2 regions of the Pseudarthrobacter sp. RHLT1-30-1 genome follow, and region 2 is predicted to be linked to the other one. Evidence: predicted binding sites of a transcription regulator. Region 2 holds the regulator's gene; the other holds the start of a gene.
What was found. Region 2 encodes Rex, which represses fermentation and respiration genes when NADH is low (regulators of the CRP and FNR family bind a similar motif). Its sites were predicted from a motif close to CTTGTGAANNNNTTCACAAG; they were not measured.
Positions count from the first base shown of each region.

Region 1: the regulator Rex is predicted to act here: its motif matches at 2,914-2,933, upstream of AC50YM_RS06790 (glyceraldehyde-3-phosphate dehydrogenase).

Region 1 is NZ_JBWZCG010000006.1:98,994-106,566, forward strand. Features, by position in the region: gene AC50YM_RS06775 (alpha/beta hydrolase-fold protein) at 1-398, opposite strand, end outside; RNA gene rnpB (RNase P RNA component class A) at 471-864, shown strand; gene AC50YM_RS06785 (GMC family oxidoreductase) at 1,161-2,774, shown strand; gene AC50YM_RS06790 (glyceraldehyde-3-phosphate dehydrogenase) at 3,152-4,648, shown strand; gene AC50YM_RS06795 (hypothetical protein) at 4,728-4,937, shown strand; gene AC50YM_RS06800 (HNH endonuclease family protein) at 5,127-5,930, shown strand; gene AC50YM_RS06805 (hypothetical protein) at 5,983-6,555, opposite strand; gene AC50YM_RS06810 (1-phosphofructokinase family hexose kinase) at 6,552-7,532, opposite strand.
Region 2 is NZ_JBWZCG010000014.1:97,480-105,052, reverse strand. Features, by position in the region: gene AC50YM_RS12035 (FadR/GntR family transcriptional regulator) at 1-114, shown strand, start outside; gene AC50YM_RS12030 (3-deoxy-7-phosphoheptulonate synthase) at 373-1,485, shown strand; gene AC50YM_RS12025 (helix-turn-helix domain-containing protein) at 1,888-2,100, shown strand; gene AC50YM_RS12020 (30S ribosomal protein bS22) at 2,302-2,400, shown strand; gene AC50YM_RS12015 (HAD family hydrolase) at 2,800-3,618, opposite strand; gene AC50YM_RS12010 (glutaredoxin family protein) at 3,727-3,987, shown strand; gene AC50YM_RS12005 (redox-sensing transcriptional repressor Rex) at 4,069-4,764, shown strand; gene AC50YM_RS12000 (hypothetical protein) at 4,876-5,661, opposite strand; gene AC50YM_RS11995 (hypothetical protein) at 5,926-6,750, opposite strand; gene AC50YM_RS11990 (YceI family protein) at 7,015-7,563, opposite strand.

The sequences.
Region 1 (7,573 bases), on a different contig from region 2:
GCGAGAGCCAACGGTGCGCCTCCGGCGTCGAGGTGCCGTTGGAGGGCCTCGTGGGCTTCCAACCCGTCCAGCAGGGCGGTGTGGCTGCTGCCGAGTCCATGAAGGAACACCGCCACGGGAAGTTCTGGCTGCGTGCCGCCGGGCGGCAGTTCAGGTGCGACCACCGCCCAATGGCTGGCGACCCCGGGGCGGAAGGCCGAGACGAATGATCCTCTGCTGGTCCGGACCGTCAACGCGCCGGCCGGGACCGGCGGCGCGGCCGTCGTCGGGCTGGACGGCGCGGCGCGGGACGATGCTGGGGGCGCGGTGTCATCAGTGCAGGCCGCGAGCCCGGACATGCCAAGTCCGATTCCTGCGAGCTCCAGCAGCCGGCGCCGGCTCAGGGCGTATTGCTCCATTCCCCGATCATAGGCTCGGCGGACGCGGGTGTCGCCGGACGGGTCAGCCCTGACCGTAGAATGGACAGCGGATGGGTTGACCAGGCGGCCGCGCGTCACGCAAGTGGCTCGAGGAACGTCCGGGCTCCGCAGGGCAGGGTGGTGGGTAACGCCCACTCGGGGTAACCCGCAGGCTAGTGCCACAGAGAACAGACCGCCGGCATGTGGCGTGTGCTTGCACGGGCCGCAGCGCAGGTAAGGGTGAAACGGTGGTGTAAGAGACCACCAGCTTCCCGGGTGACCGGGAAGGCTAGGTAAACCCCACCCGGAGCAAGGCCAGACAGGGCACGTTCGAGGGCTGCTCGCCCGAGTGTCCGGGTAGGCTGCTGGAGGGCGTCGGCAACGGCGTTCGTAGATGGATGGCCGCTACTCCCGCGCTGGTAACGGTGCGGGAACACAGAACCCGGCGTATCGGTCAACCCATCCATTTTCACCGCCGGGAAACCTTGTGTTCCCTGCGGTTTTTGTGCTTATCGAGGCCTTCCCGGGGAACGGACGACGGCGGCAACCGGCATTCCGCTGTGCGTTCCCGCCCCGGCCCGCCGTCGCCGGGCGTGTCCGATTCGATCGAACCCGCTCCTTATCGGCCGCTGCAGACCGTCTGCCTGCGCAAATACGGGCGGGCCGAATGCTTGACATCACCCCGGCGGGACCAGAGACTGCAGAGAACATTCCAAACAACGGCGAAGCCAGCCAAAGTATCCGCGTAAAAGCATAGGAGGCATGGTGCCGGACGACGCAGTTTACGACTATGTGATTGCCGGGGGTGGCAGCGGCGGCAGCGTCCTGGCGGGCAGGCTCAGCGAAGACCCGTCCGTCCGCGTCCTTCTGCTGGAGGCGGGAAGATCCGACCGTCATCCATTTATCCACGTCCCCGCGGGTTTTCCGAAGCTGAAAAACGGGCCGTACCAATGGGACTACACCAGCATTCCGCAGCAACACAGCAACGGCCGCCGCATCCCCCTTGCCCAGGGACGCGTGCTGGGCGGCGGGGGGTCCATCAACGCCCAGGTCTTCACTCGCGGCGTGGCCGAGGACTACGACAGCTGGGTCACGGACTTTGGCTGCGAGGGGTGGTCCGCTGAGGAGGTGGGTGAGTACTTCGTCCGCTCCGAGTCGAACAGCAGGCTCTCGGCACCGCACCACGGGACCCAGGGTCCGCTCGGGGTCTCCGACCTCCTGCGCCCGCACAAACTCTCCGCGGCCTTCGTGAAGGCGGGCCAGGAATTCGGGCTGCCCTACAACAGCGACTTCAACGGCGCCGAGCAGTACGGCGTGGGCTTCTACCAGACCACCACCAAGAACGGCCGCCGGTGCAGCGCCGCCGTTGCATATCTGAAGCCTGCCCGCAAGCGCCCCAACCTCACCGTGTGTGCCAACGTCACCGTCTCCAAGGTGATCATCAGGGATGGCCGGGCCGTCGGGATCGAGGCGATCCAAGGCGGCTCCCTCCGAACGTACCTGGCCGACCGCGAAGTGATTGTCGCTGCCGGCGCTTTCGGGTCGCCCAAGCTGCTCCAGCTTTCGGGCATCGGCGACCCGGAGGACCTCGCCGCCGCCGGCATCGAAACCGTCCATGCCTTGCAGGGAGTCGGCAAGAACCTGCATGACCACTGCGACATCGACATCGTCTACGAACTCAAGGATTACCACAGCCTGGACCGGCTCAGTCAGGTACGCCCGGCCACGGTCCTGGCCGGCGTCGAATACCTTGCCTTCCGTTCGGGACCCTTTGCTTCCACCCTCGTCGAGGCGGGCGGCTTCAGTTACGCCAACAAGGAGGAGAATTCCCCCGACCTGCAGTTCCACTTCCTGCCCGCCGCGCGGGCGGGGGCCGGCGCGGCGGCTTTGAAGCCCGGGTTCGGGGCCACCTTGAATTCGTACTTCCTGAGGCCGCGGAGCCGCGGAACCGTCCGTCCGGTGTCCTCAGATCCAAGCCAGGCGCCGCTCATCGATCCGAATTATCTCGCCGACGACTACGACCTTGAAATGGCAATCGCCGGCGTGCAACAGAGCCGGGAGATCATGGAGCAGTCGTCGATGGCCGAGCTCGTCAAAGCCGAGCACATTGGCGATGGCTCTCGGGTGGAATCCCGCGACGAGTATGTGAAATTCGTGCGCTCCTTCGGCCGGACGTCGTACCATCCGGTCGGCACCTGCGCCATGGGGACGGGTGATGATGCTGTCGTCTCGCCGCGGCTGAAGGTCCACGGGCTGGAGGGACTGCGCGTCGTTGACTCCTCGATTATGCCCCGGCTCGTCAGCGCCAACACCCAGGCGCCGACCATCATGATCGCGGAAAAGGCCGTGGACATGATCCTTAAGGATGCCCGATAGTCCAGGACGCGCGGGCCGATGCTCTTGGGCTCGACCTGGCCCCACAACTTCCACAGGGGAGTGACGGGCCGATTCGAAGAACGAGTCGCCGCTGATGGCCGCCACGCCGGAACATGTCCCCGGCCCCGCACCGCCACGCTGTGTGAGTCATTTCACGTGTAACGGGGCGCCGGACCCCGCCGGGCCAACGGTAGAATGGTCCGTGAACGTAGAAGTTCTGCCGCCGGGTCTGCGTTCGCAGCCGGTGGCTTTTCTTTTGCTTGACACAGGCGCCCGGGGTGGACCGAATCCCCGCCGGCGCCGAGGTTCCGGACACCCTCCGGCAGCCGACTTCCGCATACGACGTCGTATGCAGTGGATTCTAGGAAGGTATTTCTGTGAGCCAGACGTCAGATTCTTGTCTTGATACGTGGATGGGTCGGGAGGCGCTCGCTGAGGCCATGATCCCGGTGATCGGCCGGCTGTACCGCGAAAACAACGTGGTCACCTCCATCCACGGTCGCAGCTTGATTAATAAGTCCACCATGAACATCCTCAAGGCGCACCGCTTCGCGCGCCGGATGAGCAAGGAAGAACTGCGTCTCGAAGAGACAGCACCGCTGCTGGACGCCCTGACCAAGCTCGAGCTCGGCGCCGCTGCCATCGACATCGCCCGCCTCACCGAGAAATACCGGGTCGAGGGCAACGGTGCCAGCCTGGACGAGTTCCTGCGCGCGGAACTCGCCGAGATTGTCGGCAAGCGCGGCGGCGACGACCGCACCAGCACCGACGTCGTCCTCTACGGCTTTGGCCGCATCGGCCGCCTTCTGGCCCGCCTCCTGATCGAGAAGGCAGGTGGCGGCCACGGCCTGCGCCTGCGTGCAATCGTGGTCCGCCGCGGTTCGGACAACGACCTCACCAAGCGCGCCAGCCTGCTGCGCCGCGACTCGGTCCACGGCTCCTTCGAAGGAACCATCAAGCTGGACCTTGAGAACGACACCATCACCGCCAACGGTGTCCAGATCCAGGTCATCTACTCGGACAACCCGGCGACGGTCGACTACACGGCCTATGGAATCCATAACGCCCTCATCGTCGACAACACCGGACGCTGGCGCGATGCCGAAGGCCTGTCCCAGCACCTTCAGAGCAGGGGCGCTTCCCGTGTGCTGCTCACTGCCCCGGGCAAGGGCGAACTGAAGAACATCGTGCACGGCATCAATCACGGCACGATCGCCGACTCCGACACGATCGTCTCGGCTGCTTCCTGCACTACCAACGCCATCACCCCGGTGCTCAAGGCGATCAACGACCGCTACGGTGTGGTGCACGGCCACGTCGAGACGGTCCACTCCTTTACGAACGACCAGAACCTGATCGACAACTTCCACAAGGGCGACCGCCGTGGACGCTCGGCCGCGCTGAACATGGTCATCACGGAAACGGGCGCCGCCAAGGCCGTCGCCAAGGCCCTGCCCGAACTGCTGGGCAAGCTGACCGGCAGTTCCATCCGCGTCCCCACCCCGGACGTGTCGCTGGCCATCCTGAACCTGAGCCTGGAAAACGGCACCACCAAGGACGAGGTCAACGACTACCTGCGGGAGATGTCGCTGCACTCCGTTCTGCGCAAGCAGATCGACTACATCGATTCGCCGGAGGTAGTCTCCACGGACTTCGTCGGCTCGCGGCGCGCAGGTATCGTCGACGGCCTGGCCACGATCTCCAACGACAAGAACCTTGTGCTCTACGTCTGGTACGACAACGAGTTCGGCTATAGCTGCCAGGTGGTCCGCGTGATGGAGGAAATGGCGGGCGTGAACCCGCCGTCGTTCCCCGCCAAGGACGCGGCCGCCACCCTCGAAGCAGCCGGCCTGCCCGTCGAGGTCACGGCCTGACACCACCTGCCTGAACTCTGTTCCGCCTTTCCCGGCCGATCCTCTGGAAACGGCCGGGAAAGGGCACCACAATGGTGCAATGGAACAGAACTCGGCAGTAGAGCACGAAACCACCCTGGAACACGCGCTGGACGTCGCCCGGCTGAACGTCAAGGAAGCCAAACGGCTCCTCGATGATGCCCGGGCGAAACTGGCCGCCGGTGAGGTCGACGAGGCACGGGTCCGGCAACTCGAATCGCTGATGGCCCTCGCCAACGAAGACCTCGTGCGCGTGACCAAGGAGAATTAGCCGGGCACCTGTCCTCCACACTGTGGACAACCCCCGCTCCACCGGAGTCCGGGCCTAGGCTGTTGGGGTGGATAGGATTCGCCCCGCGCCCGAACGCACCGGAGTCCGACGTTCCGGGCTCCGACGCAGCGGAGTCCAACGCGGTCCCCGGGGACGGCGGACCGGGCAGCGTCTTTCCGGGACGCCGGCATGACGCTCACCTGGGCGGACTTCCGGCGGGCACGACGGCGGTCCCGCCAGGCCTGGGCGCTCCTTGCCGCCGCGGCAGTCACCGGAGCCGCCGGATTCATCTGGTTCTTCGCCGCCGGACAGTTTGCCGCCAGCGAGGGGTTCGCCGACGGTCCCCGCGAAGCCCCTGTGCTGGCAGCCGGCTGGATGAAGGCGATCCCGCCCGTGCGGCAGGTCCCCGCCGGCCCCGCCGCGGCGTTGCTGGACACCCTGGTAGTCAAGGGCCGGGCGGCCAGGGACAACTATGACCGGGCCGCCTTCGGCCAGGCCTGGCTCGATGCGGACCACAACGGCTGCGATACCCGCAATGACATCCTCCGTCGCGACCTGCCGGACGCCGAATTCACCGAGGGATCCCGCTGCCTAGTGGCCGCCGGATCCTTCCGGGAACCGTACACGGGCCACCTGGTCACCTTCCGCCGCGGAGCCGCGAGCAGCAAGGAGGTGCAGGTCGACCACGTCGTGGCGCTCGGGGATGCCTGGCAAAAGGGAGCGCAACAGCTGACCCCCGCGCAACGCGAGCACCTGGCGAATGACCCGCTGAACCTGATCGCCGTCGACGGCCCCGCCAACCAGGACAAGGGCGCGTCCGACGCCGCCACATGGCTTCCCCCGAACAAAGCCTTCCGCTGCCACTACGTCGCCCGGCAGGTCTCCGTCAAGGCCGCGTACCGGCTGTGGGTGACCGCGGCCGAGAAGGACGCCATGGAGCGGATCCTCGGCGCCTGCCCGGAACAGCAAACAGTTGTCGCCGTCGCCCGGTAAGCGCCAGCCAACGGAGTCGAGGGCGGGCGCAGTGCAGAGCAACCGCGTGCGGTTAGACGACGAGCGTGACCGGGCCCGAGGTCGCCGGGCCGCCGCAGGCCCCGCTGCCGCCCACCCGGGTCCAGCCCAGCTCCAGCCCGCGCCGCGCCAGGACAGCTCCGTCGGCGGAGTACGCCGTGAGCGTCACCGTCTTCGGGGAGCGCATCAGCAGACTGACCCGCCAGGTTCGCTCGTCGACCCGGGATGCCGTGAACGGGCTGTAGACCGGCTCGGACGGGGCCGGGAGGGCCGTGATCAACGCGGACGCGGACGGGAGGGCGGTCACCGACCCAGACGCAGACGGGGCGGGGACGAGGGTGACCGGCAGGGTTGAAACCGGCGCGGGCACGGCGCCGGCGCTGACGGAGGTCTCAGGAACGCGGACCGGGCCGTCCGAGCGCACCGAACAGACGTCGTCCGCGCAGAGCTCCACCAGGTGGACCATGCCAGCGTTGCCGGCCAGCGATACCGTCACGGAATTGAACCAGGCAAGGGCGGGACAGGCGTTCGGCACGGAGCCGGAGCAGCCGGCCGTACCGGCGGCAAGCAGCATGGCCACGGCCAGGACACCCGGTCCGCGCTTCACGGTGCCGCGCCTCCGTCGTAGGCCCGGGCGCCAAGTTCGGCTTCCAGCCGCTCGACGTCCGCGCGGTGGCAGAGTTCGGTCGCCCGCGACGTTACCGTGGCGCTTCCGGCGGCGACGGCGGCGCGGAGCGCCTCTTCGAGCGTGCGGCCCTGTGCGTGACGGAGCACGAAAGCAGCCAGGAAGCTGTCGCCCGCTCCGACGGTGCTTTGGACCTGCACCTGCGGCACGGCCATCCGCAGGATCCCGGACTTCGAGGCGAGCACAGCTCCCTCTCCGCCGAGCGTCAGGGCGACGTGCTCCGCGGAGCCGTCCGCGACCAGCGTCCTGGCCGCCTCGACCTGGCTTTCCGGGCTCTCCAGGGCTGTGCCGAAGTGCAGCCCCAGCTCCCGCCGGCTCGGCTTCACCAGGAAGACTCCTTCGGCGAGGGCTTCGGCCAGAGCCGGCCCGGAGGCGTCCACGATGCAGCGCGCATCGTGCTGCCGTGCCAGCCGGGCCACCTGGGCGTAGAAGTCCTCCGGGACCCCCGGCGGAAGGCTGCCGCTGGCCACGACGTACCCGCCCACAGGAATCGAATCCGCCACCAGCGCCAGGCACAAACGCCACTCGGGCTCACTCAGCTCCGGGCCCTGCAGCACAAAACGGAACTGCTTGCCCGTCGCCGTCTCATCGACCGTGAAGTCCTCGCGGGTACTCCCTTGGATCGGCACAGCCAGGGTGGGGACGCGTTCGGCTTCGATGAGCCGGCGGTAGGCCTCCCCGGTCGGCCCGCCGGCGGTGTAGACCGCCAGGGTCCGCCCGCCGAGGCGCTGCACCACCCGGGACACGTTCACGCCCCCGCCGCCTGGGTCGAGCCGGCTGGTGCCGCAGCGCAACTTGTGGCCGCTGATGACCTGCTCCGTGGCGGTGCTGACGTCCAGGGCGGGATTCACGGTGAGCGTGAGGATCGGCTGCAGCGCCGTCGGTCTGGAGGCTTCCATGGCCCCAGCATAGGAGCACCGGGCTGCCGGTGTCCCTGCAG
Region 2 (7,573 bases):
CATCGCGGCATCCTGGCTGCCATCTCCAACCACGACGGCGGCCGCGCGGCCGTGCTGGTGGCGGAGCACATCGAGGGCTACTACGCGGAGGCGGGGCTGGGTTCCGGAGCCTGATCCACCGACTCCGCCGGACTCGTTGCGTGCCGGAATGTTACGCCGGACTTTGCCGTGAGAACCATCACCGGGCTATGGTCGGAGCATGATAAACCGTTGGTATGCGTATTTTTCGTTGGCTCTGGAGGGGCCCGCGTCTAACTGACACGCATCCAACCTTCCTTCAGAGCCAACAGGGCAGAGATCACTCTCTGCCCTTCGCCATTTCCCGGCGGGTTCTGATCAGGGCCCGCTCCGCATCCGGAACAGGACCCGCACATGAGCATCGCAGCAGCCCCCGAATCCCAGCAGTCCACCTCTAACCTGCGCGTCAGCGAGTTCACTCCGCTGCCGACACCGCGGGACATGCTCGCGGAGCTGCCCCTGGACACCCGCCTCGCCGAGGTCGTCGCCCGGGGCCGGGACGAGGTCCGCGCCGTCATGGACGGGGTCGATGACCGGCTGCTCGTCATCGTGGGCCCCTGCTCCATCCATGACCCCAAGGCCGGCCTCGAATACGCCCGCCGGCTCGTCAGCCAGGCCGAGCAGCACAAGGAGGACCTGCTGATCGTGATGCGGGCCTACTTCGAGAAGCCCCGCACCACGGTGGGCTGGAAGGGCCTGATCAACGACCCGCGGCTCGACGGCAGCCACGACATCGCGGCCGGGCTGGGCGCCGCACGACGCTTCCTGCAGCAGGTCACCGCGCTCGGGCTGCCCGCCGGCACCGAGTTCCTGGAACCCATCAGCCCGCAGTACATGGCGGACCTCGTCTCCTGGGGTGCCATCGGTGCCCGCACCACCGAAAGCCAGATCCACCGCCAGCTGGCGTCCGGGCTGTCCATGCCGATCGGGTTCAAGAACGGGACCGACGGCGATTTGCAGGTCGCGCTCGACGCCTGCAGCGCCGCCGGGGCAGCCCAGGCGTTCCTGGGTATCGACGGCGAGGGCCGGGCGGCGCTGGTCTCGACGGCCGGAAACCCGGACACGCACATCATCCTCCGGGGCGGCCGCAAGGGACCCAACTACTCCGCGCCCGACATCGAAGCCACCACCGCCAAGCTGGCCGCGAAGCAGCTCAACCCGCGGCTGATTGTTGACGCCAGCCACGCCAACAGCGGCAAGAGCCACCACCGGCAGGCCGAGGTCGCCCTCGAAATCGGTGCACAGCTGGAAAGCGGGGGTGCATCGGCCGGCGCCATCGCCGGGGTCATGCTGGAGAGCTTCCTCGTGGGCGGCGCGCAGAACCTGGACGTCGCCGAGCACGCCGCCGGGACGGACGAGCTCGTCTACGGCCAGAGCGTGACAGACGCCTGCATGGACTGGGACGTCACGGCATCGGTGCTGGCACAGCTGGCTGCCTCGGCCCGCATCCGCCGGACCCGAGGTTAGCGAAGACGCGCTTCGCGGGGAGGGAAGACCGGCCGCGCGGGGAAGGCAGACGGGCCGCACGGAGACTGTGGCTCGGCAGCGGAGAGGGAAGACGGTCCGCGCAGGGAGGGAAGACGGGCCGCGCGGAGCCGGTGGCCCGTCCGCACGGGGATGGAAGATGGGGCGCGCGGGGACGGTGGCCCGGCAGCGAAGAGTCACGCGTAGACAGTAGCCCGGCGGCGGAGAGGTGGGCGGAGTCTCATCATTTCCGCTCCGTGACCCTTGGAATCGCGGTCTGCCCTTTCACAGGGGCACCATCAGCCCCTACAGTATCTAGTACATGGTTGTTTGATGGCTCAGCATCGGCACACCGCCATGTCGTTCTGATGGGGCTGCCGTTCGCTTGAGTAAAGGAATAGGGAAATGTCTTCGGAGGCTAACTTCTCCAACGCACGCTTTTTGACCGTGGCCGAAGTCGCGGACGTCATGCGGGTGTCCAAAATGACCGTGTACCGCCTCGTTCATTCCGGCGAGATGCCGGCGGTCCGCTTCGGGCGCTCCTACCGGGTGCCGGAAACCGCCGTCGATCAGTACCTCAAGGGTGCGGTCGTCGACGGCAACACGGAAACAGGCTGAGCATCCAGCGTCTTCCAAGGCCGGAATAAGGACCCGCGGGCCCCGTAGGGCCCCTGAGGTCGTGGGGCGCCCCCGTTAGGCGGTACCCTGTTAAGGAACGTTTTACGTCATTGTAAGAACCTGTCAGTTGTACAGTCTGCTGCTTAGCCCGCGGACACTTTCCAACTGGTAGGTACTGCATCTAGCCGGTAAGGAACTTTCGTGGGTTCAGTTATTAAGAAGCGTCGCAAGCGTATGGCCAAGAAGAAGCACCGCAAGCTGCTTCGCAAGACGCGTCACCAGCGTCGCAATAAGAAGTAGAGATACTTCGAATCATGTGAATGCCCGTTGCCTTCCGGCAGCGGGCATTTTCTTTGCGTTTCCACGACCGGCCGATGACGCCATTCCTGGCGACGGTGCCGGACGCGAATGGGGACGGTCGGGTGGTGCGTTTCCGGAGGTGTGGTGCGTTTCCGGACGGACGACGCTTTCGGGCGGTGCTTTCGGACGGGCGACGCGCTTTCCGACAGGCGCTACGCGGATCCGCGTGGCGCTCGTCCGGAAGCGCAGCGGAAAGCCGAAAGTGCGGCGGAAGGTGGCGGGCCAGGGGTGGGGGTCGGGTGCATCCGCGCAGCGCTCGTCCGGACGCGCAGCGGATAGCCGGAAGCGCAGCGGAAAGCCCAAGGCGCAGCGGAAAGCCGTACGCGCCGGCGGTGAGGCTCAGATTTTGGGGCCGCGGAACCGGGAAGTGCCGCGCCACAGGCCGTAGATGGCCCCGCCGACAGTGGCGGCCTTGAGCCCCAGGGTGGCCGCGCGCCGTCCGGAGCGGAAGTCGTAGACCGGCCAGTTGTGTTCGCGGGCGTGGCGGCGGAGCCGGGCGTCGGGGTTGATGGCAACCGGGTGCCCCACCATGCTCAGCAGCGGGATGTCGTTGTGCGAGTCGCTGTACGCCCAGCACCGGGTCAGGTCCAGCCCCTCGGCCTCGGCCACCGCCCGTACGGCCACGGCTTTGGCGGGGCCGTGCAGGATCTCGCCGACCAGCCGGCCGGTGTAGGAGCCGTCCAGGATTTCGCCCACGGTGCCGAGGGCGCCGGTGAGGCCCAGCCTGGTCGAGATCACCGTGGCCACCTCGATGGGGGTCGCCGTCACGAGCCAGACCTTGCGGCCCACCCGGAGATGCTGTTCGGCCAGGGCTTTGGCCCCCGGCCAGATCCGGGATTCGATCATTTCGTCATAGACTTCTTCGCCGAGGGCCGCGACGTCCTCAACGGTGAAACCGGCGCCGAGTTTCAGGGCTGTGTCGCGGACGGCGTGGACATCATCGATGTTCTCGCCGCGCAGCACGAACATCAGCTGCTTCCAGGCGAATCCGGCTGCCTGGGGAATGGTGAACGCCCCGCGCTGGTACATCTTTCGGGCCACGTGGAACAGGCTGGCGCCCCGCATGAGCGTGTTGTCGACGTCGAAGAACGCGGCTTCACCGTGCTGCGGTGCCGCAACAGGCTGTGTGACCACAGCGACGAACTTCTCTTCGGACATGCCACGAGTCTAGTCAAAGCTGCAGCCCGTTCCTTGCGCGCGGGCCGCGGCGGCGCGGATGTGTCTGCCGCGTCGACGAGGAATGGGCGGCCGGGCTACCGTGGAGCCATGCCAAGCCCCGACGTCGTCCTCATCACCAAAGCCGATTGCCATCTCTGCTCGGCGGCGCGCGACGCCGTCGACCGCGTCACGCGGAGTCTTGGGATCGGCTGGCGGGAGCAGCCGGTGGACGACGACGTCGAACTGCGGGAACGCTTTGCGGAGGAAATTCCGGTCCTGCTGGTGGACGGTGTCCAGCGGGACTTCTGGAAAATTGACGAGGTCCGGCTGGAGCGGACGCTGCGGCGTGCACTGGGCGGGCAGGCCTGAAGCGCCGGTTACGCCTGCTTTGTTCGCTGAACCGCCGGGGCTCTAGAGTGGAAGTCACAACGCGACCTAATGGAGCAGATAGTGACTTCGCTGGATTCATCCCCGGGCGCGATGCCCGTGGGAGCAGGGGCTGCCGCCAAGCAGATTCCGCCTGCGGCCGTGGCCCGGCTGACCATTTATCTGCGCGCCCTCACGACCCTGCTCGCCGAGGGCGTTGACCGGGTCTCCTCCGAATCCCTGGCCGAGGCCTCCGGTGTGAGCTCCTCCACCCTGCGCAAGGATCTTTCCTACGTGGGCTCGTACGGGACGCGCGGCGTCGGCTACGAGGTGCAGTACCTCAATCAACATATTGCCGCGGCGCTGGGCCTGATGCGCGACTGGAAGGTCGCCATCGTCGGCGCCGGCAACCTGGGCAAAGCGCTGGCCCGCTATGGCGGGTTCGAATCGCGGGGCTTCGAAATTGTCGCGATTTTCGACGCCGACCAGATGGTGGTGGGCAGCGAGGTGGGCTGGCTGCGCGTCAGCGATGCCGCCGACCTCGATCCGGTGCTGCGGCGGACCGGCGCCAACATGGTGGTGCTGGCCCTGCCGGCCGCCGTGGCGCAGGATGTCTGCGACCGGGTGATTTCCGCCGGGGTGCGGAGCATTCTCAGCTTTGCGCCGGTCATGCTGCAGGTGCCGCCGGGGGTCAACCTGCGCAAGGTGGACATGGCCACCGAACTCCAGATCCTCGCCTACCACGCACAAAGGGCGCAGGATCCGGAAGATGCTGACTAGCGTTCAGTCAGCCCGTCCGGCTCCCGCGCCCTCTGCGCTGGTGAATGGCTGCTTAGTAAAATATGTTTGGCGTGCTCTGGTGCGGCCTGGTGTGGCGCGCAGGGTTAGGGCTTAGTACGGCTTGCCGGGCTGCCCGTAGGGGTTGGCGAACGGCTGCCGCTTGGTGAAGAACGGCGATGTTGCCGGCAGGTACAGCATCACGATGCCTGCGATGCCGAGGAGAACTGCCAGCGTGCCGAGGCTCAACGGCCAGAGACTAAGGATCGACAGGGCGGCGAAGACAGTGCCGAGGATCCGTGCCCAGTTCTTGCCCTTGCGGACGTTCAGGGCCACCAGAGCGTAGAGCCCGGCGCCGATCACGGCGAAGACCACGATGCTGCCGACCAGGAAACCCTTGATGTCTTCGAACCTGACTTCAGCGCCGCTCGCGGCCATCTGCTGTTCGAACTGGTCGCGCATGACGGGGGAGTCAATCATGCCGATCGCCAGCAGGAGGGACAGCACCCAGACCGCGCCGGCAGCGACGATGAGCCAGAAGGCCGTGTTGACGAGCTTCGGCGTGCCCGCCGCGCCAGTCATGGCCTGCGGCTGCTCCGAGGGGAACTGGCCGTAGGGCGACTGGCCGTAGGCGGGCTGGCCGTACTGCGGCTGGTTGTACTGGGGCGGGTTCTGGCCGTACTGCGGGGTGTTCTGGCCGTACTGCGGCGCCTGCGGGGCGTTCTGGCCGTACTGCGGCGCCTGCGGGGCGTTCTGGCCATACTGCGGCGCCTGCTGGCCGTACTGCGGTGAGGACGGGGGTTGGCCGTACTGGGGTGCGTTTTGGCCGTAGCGGGGTGCCGGCTGTTCGCCCGGCTCGGGTGCGTCAGGGTTCGACGGCGGGACTGGCGGGATGCTCATGGCTTTTCCTTTGCATGGCGGTCTGATTTCGGATACCGGAAACAGCTTCCTGCCCTGCCCCCAGCATGGTTTAGGTACACCGTACCGCGCGTCGTCGTTGGAGCGGATCATTCCGGAGAGGTATTCTCGCTGCGTGCCCGGTGTCCCTGACCGGGTTGCCTGGGCTGGAGTGTCTGGGGTGCCTGGCTTGGCGTCCTTGCCCGTGTTTGGGTGGCTCCCGTGCCCGACGCCGGGATGGCGGCTTGGGCGTCTGCCAGTGCCGGATCAGCTGCGGCCCCTAAGCGAGGCGAACCATGCCTGCGAGTTGGGCATCCACATCAGCACGACCGCCGCCAGGCTCACAATGAAGCTCGGCCAGCTGCCGCCGCCGCGCCCTTCAGCGGCGCTGGCGTTGAGAATGGCCAGCAGGAGGGATATCCCGGCAACGATTGTGAGGGCGAAGCGTGCCCACTCGCGCCCTTCCTTCATCTTCATGCTCAGAATGACCTGTGCCGCGGCGAGCGCGAGTGCGACCAGCACCAGCAAAAGCACGACAAACCCCAGGCCCGGAACGACCGCCAGGAGCACGAAGGAGCCGAAGAGGCCAACGACGCCGCCGAGCAGGCCCAACAGTCCGCCGATCAGCCAGATCCAGTAGGAGACTTTCAGCTCTGTCGGCATCCCGGTGACCGTAAACATTCCGGAGAATCCGCCGCGGGGCATGGCATCGTAGAGGTTCGCGGGCCGGTCCGTTGGCATCTCGAATCGGAACCCGCCCAGCGGCTTCCCCGGGACCTGGCTGCCCGTCGCCTGGTAGCCCTGTGGTGGCTGGTGGCCGGGCGGTGGCTGGTAACCCTGTGGTGGCTGGTAGCCGGGCGGCGTCTGGTTGTACTGCTGCTGAGGCGCCTGGTAACCCTGCGGCTGGCCGTGACCCGGCTGCTGCGGCCCGCCGTGGTAGCCCGTCGGCCCCTGGTACCCCGGGACCTGGTTCCCCTGGGTCGCAGGCGGCGTGACCTGGGGCGGCTCGGAACCTGCGGGCGGCACGTTGTCCGCCGTCGGGGGCTGGGCACCCGGCTGCTGCGGACGAGGGACCTCATTAGGGTTGCTCATGGCTCTCACTGTAGACCGCGGTTGTGCCGGTAACTAGGGAATCTGAGCGTGTTGCGACGCATGTCGGAACACCGCGAGATCCGGGCCATTTCGGCAGCGCGGAGGCGGCGTCGACGACCGGGGGCAGGCCCGCTGCGCGGCACGCCCCGGCGCACCCCGTTAAACGCAACACCCCGCTCCATCACAGGGATGAAGCGGGGTGCCGGCGGCTGGAAGCCGCGGGCCGGCACGGTTCTGGGGACCGGCCGGCCAAGTGTGTGGGAACTAGGCTGACGGAGCGATGAAGGCCAGTTCCAGGTTGACGGCAACCTTGTCGCTGACGAGCACGCCACCGGCGTCGAGGATTGCGTTCCAAGTCAGGCCGAAGTCCTTGCGGCTGATCGTGGTCTCGGCGGACAGGCCGGCGCGGGTCATGCCGAACGGGTCGACGGCAACGCCGTTGAATTCGGTCTCGAGGAACACCTCACGGGAAACGCCCTTGATGGTGAGCTCGCCCTGCAGTTCATAAGCGTCACCCTTGGGGACGATGCTGGACGAGACGAAGGAGATTTCCGGGAACTTCTCGACGTCGAAGAAGTCTTCGCCGCGGACGTGGCCGTCGCGGTTGGCGTCGCCGGAGTCGAAGCTGGCGGTCTTGATCGTGGCATTGACCTTGGAGTCCGCGACGTTCTCGGCGAGGTCCAGAGTGGCTTCGGCGTCCTTGAACTGGCCGCGGACCTTGCTGATGCCCGCGTGGCGGACGGTGAAGCCAATTTCGCTGTGCGAGTTGTCGAGGGTCCAGAGGCCGGTGGTGACGTTGGCGGGAAGAGCCATGGTGTTTCTC